2 regions of the Exiguobacterium sp. 17-1 genome follow, and region 1 is predicted to be linked to the other one. Evidence: a T-box and tRNA genes for the amino acid it is inferred to sense, from the RefSeq annotation. Region 1 holds a T-box; the other holds one or more tRNA genes.

Evidence for each region. The T-box of region 1 lies ahead of ileS (isoleucine--tRNA ligase). A T-box ahead of a tRNA ligase gene usually reads a tRNA of that ligase, here a tRNA-Ile.
Region 2: it encodes a tRNA-Ile, which carries the amino acid that the T-box ahead of ileS (isoleucine--tRNA ligase) is inferred to sense. The anticodon was not compared.

What each region holds. Positions count from the first base shown of each region.
Region 1 is NZ_JALIGJ010000001.1:844,022-852,533, forward strand. Features, by position in the region: gene ftsA (cell division protein FtsA) at 1-392, shown strand, start outside; gene ftsZ (cell division protein FtsZ) at 431-1,588, shown strand; gene pgeF (peptidoglycan editing factor PgeF) at 1,671-2,447, shown strand; gene MUN34_RS04130 (YggS family pyridoxal phosphate-dependent enzyme) at 2,434-3,105, shown strand; gene MUN34_RS04135 (cell division protein SepF) at 3,307-3,630, shown strand; gene MUN34_RS04140 (YggT family protein) at 3,633-3,905, shown strand; gene MUN34_RS04145 (YlmH family RNA-binding protein) at 3,905-4,678, shown strand; gene MUN34_RS04150 (DivIVA domain-containing protein) at 4,705-5,226, shown strand; T-box leader at 5,227-5,455, shown strand; gene ileS (isoleucine--tRNA ligase) at 5,514-8,249, shown strand; gene lspA (signal peptidase II) at 8,322-8,512, shown strand, end outside.
Region 2 is NZ_JALIGJ010000003.1:46,187-54,698, forward strand. Features, by position in the region: gene MUN34_RS09930 (peptidoglycan D,D-transpeptidase FtsI family protein) at 1-589, opposite strand, end outside; gene MUN34_RS09935 (superoxide dismutase) at 728-1,336, opposite strand; gene MUN34_RS09940 (alpha-amylase) at 1,430-2,890, opposite strand; tRNA gene MUN34_RS09945 (tRNA-Ile) at 3,022-3,095, opposite strand; tRNA gene MUN34_RS09950 (tRNA-Met) at 3,107-3,180, opposite strand; gene MUN34_RS09955 (Na/Pi cotransporter family protein) at 3,300-4,940, opposite strand; gene MUN34_RS09960 (hypothetical protein) at 5,161-5,634, shown strand; gene ispG (flavodoxin-dependent (E)-4-hydroxy-3-methylbut-2-enyl-diphosphate synthase) at 5,826-6,929, shown strand; gene MUN34_RS09970 (5' nucleotidase, NT5C type) at 7,036-7,605, shown strand; gene MUN34_RS09975 (GGDEF domain-containing protein) at 7,795-8,512, shown strand, end outside.

The DNA.
Region 1 (8,512 bases):
TTCAGAAGCGGATGACACAAGCTGGGTATGCACAAATGAACAGCGGAATCATTCTTTGTGGTGGTAGTTCTTCCTTACCAGGAATTGACCAGCTCGGTAAGCGAATCTTTAAGCAAAGCGTGAACGTGTATCAACCAGCCAGCTTAGGGATTCGTCATCCGAAGTATGCTGTCGCTGCTGGGATGTTACGATATGTTCTATCACGCAGTGCCGTTTCGAAGTCAGGGTTTGACCGTGCGGACGAAAAGGGAATAGCCGCACAAGGCCGTGAGCAAGAGGAATTACTTGCACATCCTTCCCAACCTTCAGTACGCGAAGAGCGGCCACAGAAGGAACAGCCTCCAAAAGAGCGAAAGTCATTCAGTAGTTTCTTTGAGAAATTTTTCGGCTAAATAAAAAATTATCAGTAAAAAAATAGGGGGCCCCTTTTATGTTGCATTTTGATGAAATGATGGACCAAGTAGCTAAAATCAAAGTCATCGGAGTAGGTGGCGGTGGATCAAACGCTGTCAACCGAATGATTGAACATGGTGTCCAAGGCGTAGAATTCATCGCTGTCAATACGGATGCACAAGCATTAAACATGTCACAGGCAGATGTAAAACTTCAACTCGGAGCAAAATTAACACGTGGTCTTGGTGCCGGAGCAAATCCGGAAATCGGTAAAAAAGCTGCCGAAGAAAGCCGCGAACAGTTGACAGAAATTTTGTCTGGTGCCGATATGGTTTTCGTAACAGCAGGAATGGGTGGAGGTACCGGAACAGGTGCTGCACCGGTTATCGCAGAAATTTCTAAAGAAATCGGTGCATTGACAGTAGGTGTCGTGACAAAACCTTTCATGTTCGAAGGCCGTAAACGGATGCAACATGCTGTTTCAGGCGTGCAGAACTTTAAAGAAAAAGTCGATACACTCATCGTTATCCCGAATGATAAATTGCTTGAAATCGTCGATCGTAACACGCCGATGCTTGAAGCATTCAAAGAAGCCGATAATGTTCTTCGTCAAGGTGTACAAGGGATTACGGACTTAATCGCCGTTCCTGGTCTCATCAACTTGGACTTCGCGGATGTTAAAACGATCATGACGGAAAAAGGTTCAGCATTGATGGGTGTTGGTGTCGCAACCGGCGAACACCGTGCAACGGAAGCTGCGAAAAAAGCGATTTCGAGTCCATTGCTTGAAACATCGATCGAAGGGGCAAAAGGCGTCTTGATGAACATCACCGGTAGTGCAAACTTGAGCCTTTATGAAGTAACGGAAGCAGCTCAAATCGTCCAAAGCGCTGCGGATGAGGAAGTCAACTTGATCTTCGGATCAGTCATCAATGACAACCTGGAAGACGAAATCATTGTTACGGTCATCGCAACGGAATTCGAAAACGAACCACTCGATTTTGAAATCCCATCAGCACAAGAGATGATGAAAAACTTGCTCAAGAAAAAGCAAGCAGCGCCATCACCGGTAGCTGAAGAACCTAAACCGCAAGTCGAAGAGACACCTATTAGCTCGAACCAAGAATCAGCAAAAGGGTCAGATGTCGAAGAGACGATGGATATTCCTTCTTTCCTTCGCCGGAATAATCGTTAATCCGATATTCCAGGGACACGACTGCTAGATCAAGAGGTGTCGCGTAAGCGACACCTCTTTTTTTAAAAAAGGATGGGATGAGATGTTTGGTCAATGGATAAAATGGGATACGCCGACAGGAACTGTTCGTGCAGCGTTTACGACAAAGTTCTCAGCACCTCATGGCAAGGGTAACTTAGGACTGCACGTTAAGGATGATCCGGAAGGCGTCATCAAAAATCGTGAAGTCATCGTCCGACAACTGGAGTTATCTCTTGAAAACTCAGTTTGGGCTGAACAAGTGCACGGCAATCATGTAGAGCAGGTGACGACACTGGAGTCGGGTCGTGGAGCCTCTGATTACGAAACAGCAATCAAGGGAACAGACGGACTGGTGACGACAGATTCAAATGTTTTATTGATGATGCTGTTTGCTGACTGTGTGCCGCTCCTTTTCTGTGATCCGCGGACAGGTATCATTGCAAACGTTCACGCCGGTTGGCGCGGAACAGTCGCTAACATCGTAGAAGCCACACTGACAAAAATGGAACAAGCGGGTGCCGACCGTTCTTCGATTCAGATGGTCATCGGTCCGTCGATTCGTGAATGTTGTTATGAAGTCGATGGACCGGTTCTTGAAGCGGTGGATCAACTAGGTCTTGAAGAGTCTCCTTACATCAAGAAAGAAGACGGGAAAGCCATGTTATCCCTGCAAAAAACGAATGCCATGTTAGCCGAGCGTAGTGGTGTCGGCGATGTGCTCGATACAGGAATCTGTACGAACTGCCAGGCGGAAGACTATTTCTCATATCGTCATGGAGACCATGGTGGACGGTTTGCCAGTTTGATTGTAAAGGAGTCTCTCGATGTCAATTTCTGAAAATGTACAACATGTCCGACAAAACATGAAACAGGCGTATGAAAAGACCGATCAAAAAAAGCAGGTACAATTGATTGGCGTGACGAAATCAGTGTCAAGTGAAGTGGCAGCGGAGCTGCTTGAAGCGGGTATAACGGCACTTGGTGAGAATCGTCCGGAAGGGCTGACCGACAAACAAACGGTCTTAGGGCGTGAGGCATGTGAATGGCATTTCATCGGAACGTTGCAGACTCGTAAAGTCCGACAAATCATTGATCGGATTGATGTGTTACATTCCTTGGACCGGTTACATTTGGCGGAAGAAATCAATAAACGTGCGAAACGGCCAGTCGATTGTTTTATTCAAGTCAATGTCTCCGGTGAAGAATCAAAGCAAGGAATTGATCCGGGAGATGTCCATTCATTTTTACATGAAGTGGGGCAATATCCGATGGTCCGTGTGATCGGGTTGATGACGATGGCTCCGTTGACGGAGGACGAGCAAGTGCTCCGTTCGGTCTTTCACTCGCTTCGTGTGCTGCGGGATGAAGTGGCGGCCCGCCATTTACCGCACGCACCGTGTACGGAGTTATCAATGGGCATGTCATCAGACTATCAGATTGCCATTGAAGAAGGTGCGACATATGTCCGAATCGGAACAACTTTAGTCCAATCATAAATGGTCTAGATATACGGAAGGAGAATCGATATGGGATTCAAATCAAAAATGCAAAATCTATTTCTCGGTAACACAGACGATTTAGATGAACTCGAATATGAAAATGATGCTACAATAAATAAAGGTAGAGGTGCATCACAGCAAGAATATGATGAGTATTACGAGGAATCTACCCCGAGTGTTACTCAAAAGGAGGACCATGTGAGACAATCGAACATCGTACCCATTCATACAAAAAAGACAAAATCACAAGTCATTCTCAGTGAGCCGCGTGTGTTTAACGAAGCACAGGAAATTGGCGAACACCTTCGTCAAAATCGGGCTGTCATCGTGAACATGCAACGGATGTCTAAAGATCAATCGCGCCAAATGATCAATTTCTTATCAGGTGTCGTGTTTGCTCTTGATGGAACGATTACGACAATCAGTCAAAACACACTCCTCTGTGTACCGAACAACGTCGAGCTGGCTGGAAGTATTTCAAATCTGCTCGGTGAAGATGATATCAACCATAAGGGGTGGTAAGCATGGATTCGCAAGTCATGTACGCAATCGGTCGTACACTCAGCACGTTACTTCAATATTACAGCTACGTCATGATTGCCTATATTTTATTATCGTGGTTCCCGAATGCACGTGAATCACGATTCGGTCAAGTTCTAGCGATGTTAGTCGAACCTTTCCTCGCACCATTCCGACGGATTATCCCGCCCATCGGAGGTATGCTTGACATTTCACCTATCGTTGCCTTTCTTGTGCTTAATCTCGCACAGTCAGGTATCAGAGCGATCTTCTTGTAATGAGTGTCTATGATCATTATCGCGGACATGAGCGGGAGTTTGTCGATCTCGTCTTGAATTGGATCGACCATGTCGAAGCGACCTATACGTTTAAAGTGACAGATTTTCTGGATCCGCGCGAACAACAGATTACCCGAGAACTCGTCGGAACAAAATGCGCCCTCTTTTTTGAGGGCGGTTTTGAAGGCGCCGAACGACAGCGTGCGCTTATTGCCCCTGATTATTACGATCTTGATGCCAACGATTTTGATATTGCCATTTATCGTATCCATTATCCCACTAAATTCGTGGAGCTCTCGCATCGCCAGGTGACAGGCACATTGCTGAATGTCGGATTAAAGCGCGGGAAATTCGGTGACGTCGTCATCCAGGATCAACTCGTTCAATTTGCCGTTGCGAAAGAAGTAGCTTCTTATATCGAAGCAAATGTCGATCGTGCGGGAAAAACAAAGATTCGGTTGTCGCTCGTGGATTCAGAAGAACAGTTGAAGATTAAGGATCAAGAATGGCAAGAAGAACTGGGCTTCGTCAGTTCGCTCCGTTTTGATACGGTTGTCAGTGAAATCCTTGGTTTTTCAAGACAAAAGGCGCAAAGCCTGATTAAACAAGGTGAAAGCAAAGTGAATTATAAAATCGTCGAAGATCCAAGTTTTTTGTTGGAGGAAGGCGACTTACTCTCACTTCGTGGAACAGGACGTGTCAAGTTGATCGCCGTACTCGGCTCAACAAAACGGGATCGGATTAAATTGCAATACGGTCTGCTAAAAGGATAACCAACAAGCTGAGGGAGGATTTCATCATGCCATTGACGCCACTTGATATTCACAATAAGGAATTTACACGGAAGTTTCGCGGCTATGACGAAGATGAGGTCAATGAATTTCTTGATCAAGTCATCAAAGATTTTGAATTGTTGCTCCGTGAAAACCGTCAACAGCAAGAAGTCATTCAAAATATGCAGTCTCGTGTCGATTACTTCAGCTCGATGGAAGAAACACTAAACAAGTCCATCATCGTGGCACAAGAAGCGGCAGAAGAAGTTAAAGCCAATGCGACGAAAGAAGCGAGCTTGATCGTCAAACAAGCGGAACGAGAAGCTGAACAATTACAAGATGCGGCACAACGTCGAGCACAACGGACCGATTTCGAAGTCGAACAGATGCGTAAAAAAATCGAACTGTACCGGAATCGTTTCAAAGTGTTGATTGATGCACAGATGGAATTGTTGACGAGTCATGACTGGGATGCATTCGACAGTTCGACCCGGGGTGCGCTTGACGAGATTCCTGCAGTTGCGTATAATGACGACGATGTCATATAAGCTAAATCAATGAGAAGGACACGTCTTTTATCAGGATACTGTCAGCGAATCGGGGACTGGTGCGAGCCCGATCAGAGAATGAAAAAAGATATCCCCTTTGAGTGCGGGACTGAATGTTTTCAGTAAGCTCCGCCGTTTCGCCTCCGTTATCGGGCTCTTAAGTGGTAATCTGTTTGTTAGGATTGCTAGTAGGGTGGTACCGCGAGTTCAAGCCAAATTCGTCCCTATCAGGGGATGAGCTTGGCTTTTTTTTGTACGTAAAATACAGACAAGTGAGGGAATGCCAGATGGAATACAAAGATACGTTATTGATGATGAAGACGGAATTTCTAATGCGAGGAAACTTGCCGAAACGTGAACCAGATATGCAGGCACGTTGGAACGAGATGAATCTATATGAAGCAGTTCAAGAAAAAAATGCTGGGAAACCGGCATTCATTCTACACGACGGTCCTCCCTATGCAAACGGGGACATCCATATGGGACACGGATTAAATAAAGTCTTAAAAGACATCGTCGTCCGTTACAAATCAATGAACGGATTCCGTTCTCCGTACGTACCGGGTTGGGACACACACGGACTTCCAATCGAGACGGCTCTTCAAAAAGCGGGTGTCGACCGGAAATCGATGTCGGTCGCAGAATTCCGTGAACTGTGTGCGAAATATGCACTCGAGCAAGTTGATCATCAACGTGAACAATTCAAGCGCCTTGGTGTTCTCGGTGACTATGACAATCCATATATCACGTTGCAACCGGAATTCGAAGCAGCACAAATTCGTTTGTTCGGCGATATGGCCAATAAAGGATATATCTATAAAGGGAAAAAACCGGTATACTGGTCGCCGTCATCGGAATCGGCTCTTGCAGAAGCCGAAATCGAATACCAGGATAAACGTTCTGCTGCCATCTACGTAGCGTTCCAGGTCATGGACGGAAAAAATATCTTGGAGCCGACGGATCATTTCGTCATCTGGACAACAACACCTTGGACAATTCCGGCAAACCTTGGAATCTCAGTCAGTGGCGAGTTGACCTATGCACGCATCGAACACGAAGGAAAAGGCTATATCGTGGCCGAGACACTCGTACCGGAAGTCATCGAGGCACTGGGCTGGGAAGATGCTACGGTGGGTCGTATCTTCAACGGGGCCGACTTTGAGTACATCAAAGCGAAACATCCACTTTATGAACGGGAATCACTTGTCATGCTCGGCGATCACGTCACGGCAGAAGCGACGGGTGTCGTTCATACAGCACCTGGACACGGGGAAGATGACTTCAGAATCGGTCAAGCTTACGGTTTGGATGTCCTTTGTCCGGTTGACGACAAAGGGGTCATGACGGCAGAAGCTCCTGGTTTTGAAGGATTATTCTATGAAGATGCCAACAAAGAAATTGGTGTGGCATTGGAAGAAGCCGGTGCTTTATTAAAACTGTCATTCATCAAACACTCGTACCCGCATGACTGGCGGACGAAAAAACCAGTTATCTTCCGGGCGACACCACAGTGGTTCGCTTCAATCAAAGATTTCCGGGCTGAAATCCTCGACGAAATCAAAGAAGTCCAGTGGGTGCCGGAGTGGGGCGAAACACGTCTTCACAACATGTTCAAAGACCGTGGCGACTGGGTCATTTCCCGTCAACGCGCGTGGGGTGTCCCGTTGCCGATCTTCTATGCAGAAGATGGTACGGAAATCGTCACACCGGAAACAATCGACCATATCGCGAATCTGTTCGCTGCCCACGGATCAAACGTCTGGTATGAACGGGAAGCCGCTGATTTGTTACCGGAAGGATTCACGCATCCGGCAAGTCCGAACGGGATCTTCAAAAAAGAAACGGATATCATGGATGTCTGGTTCGATTCCGGATCATCACATGCCGGTGTTCTTGCTACACGTCCGGAACTTGAGCGTCCAGCTGACTTGTATCTAGAAGGTTCTGACCAGTACCGCGGATGGTTCAACTCGTCCCTTTCGACAGCTGTCGCAACGACAGGGAAAGCACCATACAAAGCCGTCGTCAGTCACGGGTTCGTCCTTGACGGTCAAGGCCGGAAGATGTCGAAATCAATCGGAAATACGATTGCCCCAATCCAAATCATGCAACAGTTCGGAGCGGAAATTCTTCGTCTCTGGGTCGCTTCTGTCGATTATCAATCGGACGTCCGTGCCTCGATGGACAACTTTAAACAAGTATCAGAATCATACCGAAAAATCCGCAATACGGTTCGGTTCTTGCTTGGAAACCTGGATCAGTTTGATCATACAACGCATCGAGTTGCGTTTGCTGACTTGCCGGAATCGGATCGCTTCATGCGAACGAAACTGGATCAACTCGTTGGCAAAGTAAAAGCAGCGTATGACGCCTATGACTTCATGGCCGTGTACCAGTTATTGCATAACTTCTGTGTCTTGGACTTGTCTTCGTTCTATCTCGATTACACGAAGGATATCTTGTACATCGAAAAAGAAGATGCACCAGCGCGTCGTGCCGTTCAAACGGTCATGTATGATACGGTCGTCACATTGTTACAACTGATGGCACCGGTCTTACCGCATACAGCAGACGAAGCATGGGAATTCGTTCCTGGCGTCGAGACGGCAAGTATCTTCCTGACGGATCTTCCGGAAGCACCGGAAGTAACGGAAGAGGGTCTTACGCTGATTGCGAAATGGAACAGTTTCCTTGTCTTCCGTGATGATGTCTTGAAAGCACTGGAAGAAGCACGTGCTGAGAAACTTGTCGGCAAAACGCTGGAAGCAAAATTAGAATTGGCACCAAATGACGAAACGAAAGCATTGCTTGCGACAATCGATCATCTTGAGCAGTTGTTGCAGGTTTCACAGATTGAGTTCGTCGCTTCGGCGGAGAAATCATATGGGACGACAGGTATCACCGTTCTCAAAGCAGACGGCGAAAAATGTGAACGCTGTTGGACATATTCGACTGAGCTTGGACAAGATCCGGCTCATCCGACACTTTGCCCACGTTGTACTGAAGTCGTCAATTCTTTATAATGAATCAGGGAGGGGCAGCTACGGCGACTTCGTAGCGGTCCCTCATTATTTTTGGATGTGGAGGAAAAAAGAATGTGGCTTTACTTAGCGATTGCTGCTGTACTCGTCGGAGTGGATCAATTGACGAAATGGATCGTCGTCCAACAGATGACGATTGGTCAAGCGATTGAGATCATTCCCAATTTCTTTTATTTAAATTCATACCGGAATCGTGGCGCTGCCTGGGGGATGCTTGAAGGGAAGTTTGGATTTTTCTTCGTCAT
Region 2 (8,512 bases), on a different contig from region 1:
GGGCATAACCGACTTCCATGTTGTGTTTGATGGCGATGATTTCCATCGTCTTATCATCAAAGTCGATATCTTTTTTCGTAATCGTATCGAGACGGATTTGATCCTGCTCCGAAATCGATAATTTATTTTGTTCTTCCACATCCGGATAACGTTTTGCTACTGCTTCTTTATACCGGCGATCCGATTCTTCACTGTTAACGGCTACCCAGTAATCTTTCATATCACGTTCCGTTACTTTCCAATCGTTTTTCGGAAGATTGATGATTGCTGCAAGACGCGAAGCGATTTCAATTCGTTCGTCGACTTTCGTATTTTGGGAACGACGATAGACAATCGAGTATTTCGAGATCGTATCGACTAAAAGCCTTCCGTCCCGGTCATAAATCTTACCACGAGGAACTTCGTATTTCGAAGCAATCATTTCCGTTTTTTGAACTTCCCGTGAAATCTTTTCACCATTTACAATTTGGACAACACCTAAGCGAAAAATTAAAATCGCAAACAATAAAAATACTACAAAAAACATTAAGTTAAGGCGAAGCGGCAGATGATTCCGCCGTTTTCCCTTCACCGTGATTCGTTTCGCCATGGCGTACTCCCCTATCGTTCAAAAAGTCATCTTGTTTCATTATATAGAAGGAAACTTTCCATAACAACCTATCCCATCATTTTCCGCATTAAAAAAACATCGATTCCCGAAATGGAAATCGATGTTTGGATATAACAATTATTTTGCGTCAGCGTAAAGTTTTGCCACGTGATCCCAGTCAACGACGTTAAAGAACGCGTTGATGTAATCAGGGCGACGGTTTTGATAGTTGAGATAATACGCATGTTCCCAAACATCAAGTCCAAGAATCGGCGTTTTGCCTTCCATAACTGGCGTATCTTGGTTTGGTGTTGAAACGACTGCTAATTTGCCACCGTCAACGATGAGCCATGCCCAACCTGAACCAAAACGTGTTGTAGCTGCTTTTGCAAACTCATCTTTGAAAGCATCAAACGAACCAAATGACTCGTCGATTGCCGAAGCAAGTTCACCAGTTGGTGTTGCACCATCGTTCTTTTTCAAGAGTTTCCAGAAAAACGAGTGGTTCCAATGACCGCCACCGTTGTTACGGACAGCTGTTTGAATGTTTGCAGGAAGTGAATCGAGGTTTTGAAGTAATTCTTCAAGTGATTTTCCTTCGTGCTCTGACCCTTCAAGTGCTGCATTGACGTTCGTGACATACGTATTGTGGTGTTTAGAGTGGTGAATCTCCATCGTACGAGCATCGATATGTGGCTCTAGCGCATCATAAGCGTAGCCGAGTTCTGGTAATTCAAATTTTGACATTTTCATGTCCCCCTTTATCCTATTTTCGGAATTTCAGTACTCTTTAAGACTAGCAAAAATAGTTGGTCAGGCGCAAGCAATGACCCTCAGAAATTACTGTTCGTCACGCGGGGCAAATACAGAGACACCGCCGCCTGGAACTGGGAAGACTCCGAATCCTTCTTCATCAATTACAACCGGTTCTTCCTGGTGGTTCGTATAATCGAACCATTCTTCTCCGGCACGCGTTTCGCCAACGAACATCCGCTTTTCGCACATGTCAGCGTTCGAAAGCAGGACCGCACATCCCGAGTTCGGGAATTCTTCCACACCACGACGGACCCAGCCGACACAATGCGCATCATCCAGATAATCTTCCTGTTCGCCGTATGCTTTATGATAACGCGTATACAACAAGGCATCGATCATCTCTTTTTTACCTTCTACCGGATGTGGTCCTTGGACACCATAGTAGTCTCCGTAGAAGACACATGGATAACCATCTTTGCGTAATAAAACAGAAGCATATGCATGCTGTTTGAACCAGTCATCAATCCATGACTCAAGCGATTCGCCCGGTTGTGAATCATGATTATCAACAAATGTCACGGCATTCGTCGGGTGGGATTCAACAAGTGTATCAGCAAACAACGTCGTTAAATCAAAGTCCTGTCCTTGTTGCGATGCTTCGTGGAATTTATAGTGAAGCGGCACATCAAACAAATCAATTGTATAATCAACGCTGTCTAAGAATTGGCGGCAATCATCCAAATCCGATTTCCAGAACTCACCGACCATATAGAAACCGTCCGGATTGTCTCCAATCATCGATTTGGCGAACTCATTGACGAATTCGTAGTTGATATGTTTGATGGCATCCAAACGGAAACCTTGGCAGTTGATTGTCTCTTTAAACCAATTTCCCCAGTTAATCATCTCTTCACGCACTTCTAGGTGGTTGTAATCGATGTTCGCGAACATCAAATAGTCATAGTTTCCGAATTCATTGTCAACTTGATCGTTCCAATCTTTATTTTTTCCGGAGATCTTAAAGACACCCGTTTTTTCTTCCCGTGCATCAAAATCTGTTCCGTTGAAGAATTCATGTGTCCAAATGAAATCTGAGTACTTACCGTTTCGACCTGGGAACGTAAACTTCGTCCAAGCATCGATTTCAAATTCTTCTGAAATTTCTTGCGAACGGTCTTCCGGATGGACTTCGACAACTTTAATTGTCTCAAGTTCATCTGCCGCTGCCTTATGGTTCATGACGACATCGGCATAAATCGCGATATCATTTTCATGTGCGACTTGAATGGCTTCGATCAGCTCGTCTTTTGTTCCGTACTTCGTGCGGACCGTTCCTTTTTGGTCAAACTCTCCTAAATCATAGACATCGTAAATGCCATACCCTGTATCTTCATCTGATTGTCCCTTTGAAGCGGGTGGAATCCAAACAGATGTGATGCCTGCAGCACGCAGTTCCGGCGCTCTCTCTTTTAAGCGCTGCCAATGCTTCCCATCATTCTCTACATGCCACTCAAAAAACTGCATCATTGTATGGTTACGTTCCATCTCTCTTCGCTCTCCCTTAAATTGCCATAGTATGAATATTATTGTATGAACATTATTACAATATCTTTAATATTCCCCAAGCAACCAAAAATAAACGCACACCCTAAAAAAAAGAGTGTACGTTTATACAATGGACCCTGCAGGACTCGAACCTGCGACCGGACGGTTATGAGCCGTCAGCTCTAACCAGCTGAGCTAAGGGTCCTTAAGTAATAGTAGCGGCGGAGGGAGTCGAACCCACGACCTCACGGGTATGAACCGTACGCTCTAGCCAGCTGAGCTACACCGCCATGATGTTTAAAAACGACTAACATTAGATTACTAAAACCAATCTAAAATGTCAATAAATTATCTTAAAAAAGCAAAAAGGAATTTCTATTCAGAAATTCCTCTTCTTTCATGATTTTGTTCACGCTGTTCCAGAACGTTGTTCGAGTACTAAATCCGTAATATTGACGGCATGGTCACCAATCCGTTCTAAATTCGACAGCAAATCTACAAAAATCATGCCGGCTTGACCTGTACATTCGCCTGCGTTGACCCGTAAGACATGATGTTTCCGGAATGATCGTTCGAGTGAATCGAGCTTCCCTTCCAGTTCAAGTACTTGACGCGCCAGCGAAACATCGTCCGTTTCAACGGCTTTAATGGCTGTCCCAACGATTTTTTGGGTCAAGATGTACATTTCATCCAGTTCTTTTTTCGCCTTCTCAGTAAATGTAATCCGATTGACGATTTGGAAATCAACCAGTTCGATGACGTTTTCGACATGGTCACCAATTCGTTCAAAATCGTTGACCGCATGCATGAGAAGTGAGTGACCGTTTGATTCCCGCTCGGACAAGTCATGTGCTGCAACTTTAACAAGATAACTGGTCACTTCTGTGTTCAGATGATTGATGGCATACTCGATTTGACCTGCATCCGAGACATCTTTTTTATCATGCGATTGTGTATAACGATGTGCTTTCCCGAGTGCGTCTTTTGAGAATTCTCCCATTCGCAAGACTTCCAGTTTCGCCTGACTTAAAGCAAGTGACGATGACTGATTCAAGATGTTTTGATCGAGGTGCCGCGGTTTTGAATCGACGGTCGTATCCGTTCCCGGTACGACTTTTTGGACGAGCCAAGCAATTTGCGCGATGAACCAGCACTGAATCAACGTATTGACGACGTTAAATGTTCCGTGGGCAAAGGCAATCTGCATTTTTGGTTCAAGATTAAGCGCTCCTGTAATCCACGTGATAAAACTTGAGAACAGCGGTAAGGCAATCAAGAATAAAATCGTTCCGACAATATTGAAGATCACGTGTGCCGCCGCTGTACGTTTTGCAGCGATTGAAGCACCGAGTGCTGCCAGTACTGCAGTGATCGTTGTTCCGATGTTATCCCCAAACAAGACCGGTAATGCGGCTTTAATATCAATCATTCCACCATCGTATAATTCCTGCAGAATACCGATCGTCGCAGAGGATGACTGAACCAATATAGTAAAGACTGTTCCGACGAACACACCGAGCAACGGACTATCTGACATCGAGACCGTCAAATCACGGAACCATTCACTCGATTCAAGAGGTGCCATTCCGTCACCCATTAATGTCAATCCATAAAAGAGAGCTCCAAATCCAAAGAAGATTTGGCCAATGTATTGAATCCTTTCTTTATTGAAGAAGAAAATCAAGAATGCTCCGATTGCAATCGCAGGGAGTGCCGCTTCCTTCACGTTAAAGCCGATGATAAAAGCAGTGATTGTCGTTCCAATGTTCGCCCCCATGACGACACCAATGGCTTGACGTAAATTCATCAAGCCCGCACTCACTAAACCGACGACAATGACGGTTGTTCCGGATGACGACTGGATCAAGACCGTGACGACAATACCAGCCAAAATCCCGAGAAACGGGTTGGAGGTATATTTATCTAAAATGTACCGTAAACGGTCTCCCGCTGTTTTTTGAAGACCATCTCCCATATACTTAATACCGAATAGGAAAATACCCAGTCCACCGATAAAGGTGAAAATCATTTCCTGTAAATCATAGTTCATCTTGTCATCTCCTCATATACAAAGTGGAATTGATTTGTTCTTAAGAATTCATTATTTCAACCTCCCCTATTATGTAAAGGTCTAGTGAACTTGTAAATAGTTTTTCAGACATTCGATTGTTAAGGTTTTATTAATCTGTACCGATACAGATTAACCCTTTGAATAAAAGGTTTTTCATCAAATTAAATCTTGTTATAAAACAGAAGAAAGAGTGATTTAATTGCATTTTTTAAGTCAACTGATTAATTACTTACAAACTACCCTAATTCCAAACCGAGGATTTTTAAAGACCCGCCTTGCCGATGTATCCCTTTATTTTTGTGGATTAGCATGGATTTCCCTGTGGTCAACAATCATCGATAGTATTTTTCTTCAGCAATCGATTCCGTTCATCATTTGGTTCATCCTGCATTTCATCTTCATTGCAATCGCCATTTTGTTATACCTGTTATTTTTCTCTTATCTAAATCGCTGGTTCATTCAGTGGATTTTGCCAAGACCCTGGGCGTATCGCCAAGTGTTTCCTTATACTGTCGCCGCAAACATCTGGACTTTCCCGATTGGAGTTTTCCTTTACCAATTCGGATATCCGACTTTAGGAGCTGCATTCATTATCATCGGCCATCTCGTTTATTCGCTGACACCACTTCTGCTTGTTCGAAAAAAGAAAAAATCGTCCCGTCCGTCTTCTTGAAATCAGATGAATCACTGGATTTAAGAAAAAAACGTCCGCCCGGCGACGGATTGACTTTCCACCATTCGTGTTAAACAATTGTAAATGTTCAATTTTCGTTCTTGTTTCTCGATTTTTAGGGAATAGTTCGATATGATAGTACAAGTAGTCATAAACAATCTGGCGTTATGCCACAAAAGGAGATTTTCGATATGCCGAAAATGGTCCATCGCTCTAAGACTCGTCCCGTTCGTGTTGGGGACCTTGTCATTGGTGGAAGTAATGAAGTCATCATTCAAAGTATGACGACAACAAAAACACACGACGTCGAAGCGACTGTCGCTGAAATTTTACGTCTAGAAGAAGCAGGATGCCAAATCGTCCGCGTTGCTTGTCCGGAAGAACGTGATGCGCTCGCACTTGCTGAAATCAAAAGCCGGATCAATATCCCGCTTGTCGTAGATATTCATTTCAACTATAAACTTGCTCTCATGGCGATCGAAGCGGGTGTCGATAAAATTCGGATCAACCCGGGTAACATCGGACGTCGCGAGAAAGTCGAAGCGGTCGTTACGGCAGCAAAAGCGAAAAATATTCCGATCCGGATTGGCGTCAATGCCGGTTCGCTCGAGAAACACATTCTTGAGAAATACGGTTATCCGACAGCTCGCGGGATGGTCGAAAGTGCTTTGCACCACATTAAGATTCTCGAGGATCTTGATTTCCACGATATCATCGTTTCCTTGAAGGCATCTGACGTTCAATTGGCGCTTGAAGCGTATCAGCTCGCTTCTGAATCATTTGATTACCCGCTGCACGTTGGAATCACGGAATCGGGTCCTTTACGGACAGGTTCATTAAAATCAGCTGCCGGTCTCGGTGCGATTCTATCACGTGGTATCGGTAACACAGTCCGTGTCTCCCTTTCTGCCGATCCGGTTGAAGAAGTCAAAGTCGCAAAAGAAGTCTTGAAATCATTTGGTCTTGCTGCAAACGCTGCAACGTTGATTTCTTGCCCAACATGCGGACGTATTGAAATCGACTTAATGGCAATTGCCGCAGAAATCGAAGACTATATCGATAAAATTCAAGTCAACATCAAAGTTGCCGTTCTCGGTTGTGCCGTCAACGGTCCTGGGGAAGCACGCGAAGCCGATATCGGAATTGCCGGCGCGCGTAACGAAGGATTATTATTCCGTCACGGAGAAATCATCCGAAAAGTTCCAGAAGCGACGATGGTCGAAGAATTGAAAAAAGAAATCGATGCGATTGTTCTCGAAAAAGAAGCGGAAAAAGAAGCCGCAAAAACAAACTAAGCTTAAGTCAAAAGAGCCCTCTTCCCAGAGCGGCTCTTTTTTTCGTCTCCGCTTTTCGATTGTGTTATACTAGTGGCAGAAAATTTATAGAATGTTGGTGATGTAAGTGAAAATCGGAATTGATATTGATGGAACAATCACTCATCCTTCTTCGTGCTTTAACTATATGAATAAATACCTCGGGACATCGATTGATTTTGAGATGGCCTCTGAATACGAACTTCATACCTATACGGATATGGAGCAAATCGAGTTTTGGGAATTCATGGTCAAATCAGGTCATGAACTTGGCATCTATCGTGAATCTATCCCACAAGAACTCGTCAAACAACATCTATGGGCGTTACGTAAACAGTATGATCTTCACTATGTTACGGCACGGTCGGAAATCGTCCGCCCCGTAACCGAAGAATGGATCAAACAGCACGAGTTGCCACTTGATTCGTTAATCATGACCGGCTCACATGATAAAGTACAAGTCGTCCGTGATTTGTCACTCGACCTCTTCATGGAGGACCGGCTTGAAAATGCGATTCAAATTGCGGAAGATACGTCGATTCCCGTTATTTTGTTTGATGCTCCTTATAATCGTCGTCCCGTCCCTGAAAATATCGTCCGTGTCTCGTCTTGGAATGAGGCCGTTCAACAAATTCATAAGTTTGCTCCAATTCGCTAAAACAGCCTTTATTGGCTGTTTTTTCTGTATGTTGTAGTTCAAATATCGTACAATGATGGCAGATTCCAAATTATCTCATTTTATACATAGCGCTAATCATGAAAGGATTTTTTTATGCTATCGACCCTTAATATCTTTTTTCTGAATATCTGTATCATTTTCTTAGTTCTGTCCGTGACATTCTACCTCATGCGAAACCGGCTCCCCATTCAACGTGATTCAAAATTATCGACCCGTTTTTACTTTGGTTTAGCCAATGGTTTGACAGGCATCTTACTGATTCATAACTCGATTTTCCTTAATGGCGCTTTTATTGACTTACGGTTATTGCCACTCGCCTTATCTGCTTTATACGGTGGACCGATCAGTATCCTGACGACGGGTTTCCTGTTAATCACCTACCGGATTCTCCTCGATACGGGCGACTCTATGATTGCTTTGCAAAATTCCATCATTACGTTAGTCAGTTTCATCGGTCTTGTTTTGCTGTGTACACGGTTTATTAAACAAAAGGCGGCTTTATTTACGGTCATCGTTACGATTGGCTCTCTGCTCGTTTTGATTCGGATGTTGTTCAGTGCAGCAGAAAACAATGCATGGCAATCGATTTATGTCCCGTATTTTTTGATAACCACCTTTGCTTCCCTTCTGTTTTACCGGTTGTCCGGTATGTTGCAAGAGCATTTTGTCCTGTACTCATACCAATCCTACTTGGCTTCGACCGATCAATTGACACGACTTGCCAATCGTCATGTCATCATGGATAAAGTAGCGGTTTTCGAACAGGAGCAAGCTCCTTGGGGCGTCATCCTGTTTGATTTAGACTACTTCAAAGCCGTGAATGACGAATACGGACACGCTGTCGGAGACGCCGTGTTACGCCACTTTTCTGTTTTGCTGACCCAAG